Regions from separate parts of the Undibacterium sp. Ren11W genome, predicted to be linked through region 2. Evidence: predicted binding sites of a transcription regulator. Region 2 holds the regulator's gene; the other holds the start of a gene.
The links. The regulator LexA, encoded in region 2, represses DNA repair genes until DNA is damaged. The targets are predictions, from matches to a motif close to ACTGTATNNNNATACAGT.
Positions count from the first base shown of each region.

Region 1: a site for LexA is predicted at 2,030-2,047, ahead of ACO0K8_RS03570 (VRR-NUC domain-containing protein). Genes of this name have one in related genera too.

Region 1 is NZ_JBMPPB010000001.1:779,741-783,143, forward strand. It holds gene ACO0K8_RS03560 (AMP-dependent synthetase/ligase) at 1-161, opposite strand, end outside; gene ACO0K8_RS03565 (DJ-1/PfpI family protein) at 499-1,677, shown strand; gene ACO0K8_RS03570 (VRR-NUC domain-containing protein) at 2,069-3,403, shown strand, end outside.
Region 2 is NZ_JBMPPB010000001.1:138,294-141,696, reverse strand. It holds gene rplI (50S ribosomal protein L9) at 1-67, opposite strand, end outside; gene rpsR (30S ribosomal protein S18) at 81-365, opposite strand; gene priB (primosomal replication protein N) at 375-689, opposite strand; gene rpsF (30S ribosomal protein S6) at 719-1,087, opposite strand; gene lexA (transcriptional repressor LexA) at 1,349-2,005, shown strand; gene lon (endopeptidase La) at 2,218-3,403, opposite strand, start outside.

The sequences.
Region 1 (3,403 bases), 640 kb from region 2:
GTTTCTAGCCATGAAGAACTGATCCATTCGCCTTGCAACTCATTAAACTGCCGGTACGCTTCGAGCTGCGGAGTCAGGGCGGCACGCCAGGCGAAAAGTTCAGATAAGGTTTGGATCTCAGACAGGGTTCGTTGTTGCAAAGGTTTTAGTTGTTTCGACATATTTTTTTCAAGTGAAAGCGACGGCGGGCGTAGTGTTCATTTTACCAGATGCGAAATTTCAATAAACAACAGAGAGACTGCGCAACAGCGATTCTTTGGCTTTCTTCTTTATGCAGCCTACCCCAACAATTTACCCGTTGGTCGCAAAGTACGGACTGAATGGATTAAACATCGCTATGGTTATGTTTTGAACGAACACATCAAGTTGTAATTGTCATTTCCGGTAACACAGGTTCTATGTAAGGTAGGCCAGCAATTAACAAAAAGCACAACAACAACAACAACAACAACAACAACAACAACAACAACAACAACAACAACAACAACAAGGAATCACATGAAACAAATTAATAAATTAAGCAAACAAACGCTATTAGCAATGACGATGACGACCGCGACTTTTTTTTCGCATGCGGGAAGCACGCCTCCAGACGATGGAAAATCGATGCGTGCAGGAGGCAAAACGAAGACCACGTATATTTGCCAGATGGGCAATCACTCGCATATGGCGGGCATGGGATCTGAGCAGGAATATGATAAGCCCGGTATCTGCCCGACCGACGGCATGGAAATGATTGCCAAAAACTCGCGGCTGACGGTGGCTGTTCTGGTATATGAAGGCGTGCAAGATATTGACTATAGCGGGCCCATGGAAGTATTTGGCCAGGCAGGCGCAAAGATTTTTACGGTCGCGGCTAACACCGAAAGTGTGCACTCAACTTATGGTATCAAGATGCAGCCCGATTTCGATCTTGATCATGCGCCAGAGGCAGATGTGTTGCTGATTCCGGGTGGGAATGTCAATGCCATCATTAACAATCCCAAGGCCTTGGCATGGGTACGTCAGCGCAGCGGCGACGTAAAGACAGTCCTGTCGGTCTGCACCGGCGCCTTCATTCTTGGTAAAGCTGGTTTGCTGGACGGCCTGTCGGCGACGACCATCGCAGGCGCAATTCCTCAACTCGAAAAAATGGAGCCCAAAGCGCATATCGTAGCTAATCGCCGCTATGTCGATAACGGAAAGTTCATCACTACCGCTGGTCTCTCGGCTGGTATGGACGGCGCGCTGCATGTGGTTGATCGTGAGATCGGTAGACTGCGCGCGCAAGACGTGGCACGTGGCATAGAGTATGAATGGCATCCGGGCGGCAAGGGCAGCTTTGCCTTGCTGGCGGCCTATCAAATGCCGGATGTCTCCATATTGCTGCCAGAGGGTACACCTTGGGAGCGCACCGTAGAACGCGGTGATACCAGGCAATGGGAAGTGCGCGGCCGTGTGGAAATAGCTAACAGCGCGAAGGATTTCCTGGATGCCAGCGGCATGGCGATTAAGACAGAAAAATGGACGCCGGTTTCTGACAAAGACCAATCGCATCGTCATTTTATCAAGAACAAAGATGGCATATCTTGGGAGCTAGATTTAAGCTTGGCTAATGATAATGCGCCATCGGCTTATCAATTGCGCCTGGTGGTCAAAGTGGCCTCGGCAGATAAGAAAAAACTGGCCAGAATGTAGGTCCATGCGTTGAAAGTCAAGAAAAACTGGCCACGAATCGCGGTAAAGCGACAGCGACGAGTTTGACTCACACAGCAAAGGTGGTGTCGTTGTCTAGTTTAATCTTGCATTTCATAAGCAAGAAGAAATACTTTAACGATCAAAATAATGAATGGAAAAAAATGATTGCATAACTTGGGTTGATTTCGCCAAGAATTAATTTATACTGTATGCATATTCAGTATGATGTATTATTAGAGACCTAGGTCAGACTTGCTAACGGCCTTTCAGTTTCTACATTTCAGTCAGTTTAGCGGTATAAAAACGTATGCAAATCGACGAATTATTAGTCAAATTCTGGCCAATTAGATATACAGTTTAAACATACAGTGAATGACAAAGCCTGTCCGTGATGAACCGAGTATTACCGAACCCACTGTACTACCTAGATAACTTCCAACTAGTACTGGATTGGGTGCGCGAACGATACGATGATCTGCTGATACCCGAAGAGCATTGCTTCATTAACGATTTTTTTAGTTTGCCGCAAGCCTCCCGCGCTTTGTTCGTCCGCATGGTGATGCGTAAAGGGGACTATTTCCGCGAAAGCAAACTTAGCTACGCTGAAATTGCCGATACCAGTGAGGCAATTTCATCTTTGATCAAAGGGGGATGGATTGTGCCGGATCCGCCATTAAGCTTAGATCAACTTTTTGAGCTCTTACAAAAACCTGAAATCGTCGCCGCGTTCTCACTTACTGCAGCAGATAAAAATCTCAAGAAAGCCGAACAACTCGACTGCCTTCGAAGCAGGTTTGATGGATCTAAACCATTCTCCGCTTGGCACCCAGCCTCAGTGGATAGAGTGTTGCATATTCAAAATAAACCTATGTGCGATCGTTTGCGACTGATCTTCTTTGGAAACTGGTATCAAGATTGGTCGGAGTTTGTTTTATCCGACTTGGGTATATACCAATACGAAGTGATTCCGTTCTCAAAAGAATCGCGAGGCTTCCAGACGCGGCGCGATGTGGAGAGTTATATTGCAGTGCAAGTTTGCCGCGAGCTATTCGACAAAGGTGAGCCGACAGCGTTGGTGCTAGCCGAGCTAGCAAAAATAGTGAACGATAATGACTGGATCAACGGCCGACGCCACAAGCTCTTGTTCCAGATGGGACAGCAATGCGAAAAACAAAAAGATTGGGACCAAGCGCTCATGATCTATCGGATGAGCAATTATCCTGGCTCGAGACTACGAACCATTCGTGTATTAGAAAAGACGGAGCAGCAGGTCGCCGCGCTTGAACTTTTAAATCTGGCATTAATGGCGCCAGAGAACGACGCAGAATATCAGCAGCTGCAACGTAGTGCGCCACGGCTCAATCGCAAGCTAGGCCATATCAATCAAGCCTTACCTACGATGGCGCAGGTAACGAGCTTTGAATTAACGCTGCCTTATCCTGACTCGTCGTTTTATGTTGAAGCTGTCGTCAAAGATCATCTTAGTCAAGATGACGCGCCTGTGTACTATGTTGAAAACACATTGATCAACTCGATGTTCGGATTGCTTTGTTGGCCGGCAATCTTTAAACCGGTTCCTGGCGCGTTCTTCCATCCTTTTCACCGAGGTCCTGTAGATTTGACCAGCGCCGATTTCCATCAGCGTCGGAAAGATGAATTTGCAATCTGTATGGAACAACTCGACTCTGATGATTATCTCGTTACAATACGCGAGACTTATCAAACT
Region 2 (3,403 bases):
CTTTAACACGAACTACATCACCCAGATTGCCGAGATTAACGACTTTATCCATCAGAATAATTTGCATATTTTTCTCCTAATTACGCTGTATGCAGATCAGTGTACGGCAGCAACGCAAGGTAGCGTGCACGCTTGATCGCTGTATCAACTTGGCGCTGGTACAAGGCTACAGTGCCAGTCAAACGTGCTGGCATGATTTTGCCGTTTTCTTGCACGAAGTCTTTCAGTGTATCGATGTCTTTATAATCAACTGCAGCTACATGTCCTGCTGAAAAACGGCAGAACTTCTTGCGTTTGAACAATGGATTTTGTTGCTGACGCTTTTGCTTCAGTTTGCTTTTATCAAATTTTTTACCGAATGCCATTTTAGGCTCCTAATCTAGTAAAGGTGTCTCGAACTCATTTTCCTGAAAATCAGTGATATGAAAAACGAGACTTTTGCTGTTGCGATTTTTACGCGCTAAAAAACCTGTGAATAACATCGTGACACCCAATTGTATTTCCAGGAATCGCTTAGAAATAGCGCCTGCAGCAACTGCAGTGATTTCAAATTCAACCTGGCGCTGGGTGCTCGCCTGTTCTTGCTTAGAGTGATGCATTAATACCGCAGTTGCTATCGGAATTCCGGCTGGCGTATAACGCAGCGCTGATTTTTCTGCAATGCTAGCAACGACTTTAAGCTCATTCACAAATAATTACGCGTCCTTCGTTAAAACTATTAAGCTGCAGGTGCTTCAACGCGTTGCGTCTTAGCTGCATCTTCTTTCTGAACTGCTTTCATCATTGGAGATGGCGCTGTTTCAGCTTTTTTCATTTTAACTGTGAGGTGACGCAAAACGGCATCGTTAAATTTGAATGCTGTTTCCAACTCAAGCAAAGTTTCAGCATCACACTCTATGTTCATGCAAACATAGTGAGCTTTAGCCAATTTCTGAACGATGTAGGCAAGTTGACGGCGACCCCAGTCTTCAACGCGATGGATTTGACCACCACGTGTAGTAACGCTAGCTTTGTAGCGTTCGATCATTGCAGGCACTTGCTCGCTTTGATCCGGGTGTACGATAAATACTATTTCATAATGACGCATATATTCTCCTTGTGGACAATAAAAAGATGCCCGCCTCGGCGTCAAGACGAGTGCGGGAAGAGGAAAGCCGACAATAGTAACCGATTTTCAAATTTTGTACAATTAGTTCTATGAATGAGGAGAATTCAACTAGCACCCTAGCAGAGCCTGTATCAGTTAAATCATTTATTCCTGAGTTTTTAACAGGTTTTACTTGCATAAGTGACTTTACTGTATAAAAATACAGTCTGCATATACATACAGCTAATTGAAAGAACCATCATGCTGAAACTTACCGCTCGCCAAGAGCAGATCCTGAACCTGATCAAGGATGCCATTCAAAACACAGGCTTCCCGCCGACGCGAGCAGAAATCGCAACAGAACTTGGATTTCGCTCGACCAACGCAGCAGAAGAACACCTGCAGGCACTAGCGCGAAAAGGCGTAATCGAAATAGCAGCAGGCACCTCACGTGGCATACGACTCCTAGAATCCGAACTATCTAGCCACATGCCTGGAATACAAATGGCATTGCCACATCCAGCCCTGATGCAATTGAGCCTGCCATTGGTTGGGCGAGTTGCCGCTGGCTCACCAATACTCGCTACTGAGCATGTAGAGGCCACCTACAATGTGGATCCAGCTCTTTTTTCCGCAAAACCGGATTTCCTGCTTAAAGTACGTGGCTTGTCAATGCGTGACGCGGGTATTTTGGACGGCGATTTATTAGCTGTGAAAAAATCAGATACGGCCCGCAATGGACAAATCGTGGTTGCCAGACTAGGGGATGACGTCACCGTCAAACGCTACAAAAAAACCAGCACTGGCATAGAGTTAATCCCAGAAAATCCAGATTATCCAATTATCAAAGTCAGCGACACCGAAACCGATTTTTCACTGGAAGGCTTGGCCGTTGGGCTACTGCGCAGTTGGTCTTAAAGAGGCATAGCGCCAAGGCGCCCTATCCATGCGGCTTTCGAGCCAGGCATGCTGCGGCCCGCATGCAGATTGCGCTTCGGACATGCCGCTTTTAAAACAGCAATCCATTCAATAGAAGTAAGTCTGTCAATAAAAAACGCCCGATAAATTATCGGGCGTTTTTTATTAGGCATTGATGCCTATGCCAATACAAGCACAGACCCAATACGGCATTAATGCTTAATTGTCGAAGCCTCGACTGCAGCATCTGGCTTTGCAGTAGCGGCGAGCGCCACGTCCTCATCAGTCAATGCCACAGGTTGACGTTCCAAGGCAATTTCCAAGACTTTATCTATCCAACGCACTGGGATAATTTCCAGTTTATTTTTGACATTGTCCGGGATATCAGTCAAATCTTTCGCATTCTCCTCAGGTATTAACACTGTCTTGATCCCGCCGCGATGAGCTGCTAGTAATTTCTCTTTCAGCCCACCAATAGGCAAGACCTCGCCTCTCAAGGTAATCTCACCAGTCATCGCCACATCAGCTCTTACAGGTATGCCAGTGAAGATAGAAACCAAAGCGGTCGTCATCGCGATACCGGCCGAAGGTCCATCCTTCGGCGTAGCACCTTCAGGAACATGAATATGAATGTCACTTTTTTCGAACACATCCGCTTTAATCCCCAAGCGCTTAGCGCGACTACGCACCACTGTACGGGCAGCTTCGATCGACTCTTTCATCACATCACCCAAGGTGCCAGTGCGTATCACGCCCCCCTTACCCGGCATTGCTACGGCTTCTATCGTCAATAAATCACCGCCGACCTCAGTCCACGCCAAACCCACAACTTGCCCAACCTGATTGTCTTTGACTGCCACACCGAAATCATAACGACGCACACCAAGGTATTTGTCGATATTTTTCGAATTGATGGTGGCTTTCTTTTCGGTCTTCTTAAGCAACAACATCTTCACGACCTTGCGACAGATCTTGGAGATTTCGCGCTCAAGTGAACGCACCCCTGCTTCACGTGTGTAATAACGAATAATGTCGCGTATTGCGGTTTCTGCGATGGTAATTTCTTCTTCTTTAAGACCGTTATTTTTTATCTGTTTCGGCAACAAATAACGCTGTGCGATACTGGTCTTTTCATCCTCAGTGTAGCCAGACAAACGTATCACTTCCATCCTGTCTAGCAGCGCGGCCGGGATGTTATATGAGTTTGAAGTAGCGACGAACATCACATCTGACAAATCGAAATCAACCTCAATGTAATGATCCGAAAAAGTATGATTTTGCTCTGGATCCAAGACCTCCAGCAAAGCAGAGGACGGATCGCCACGGAAATCAGCCCCCATCTTATCGACTTCATCGAGCAAGAACAAAGGATTGCGCACACCTACCTTTGCCAGACTC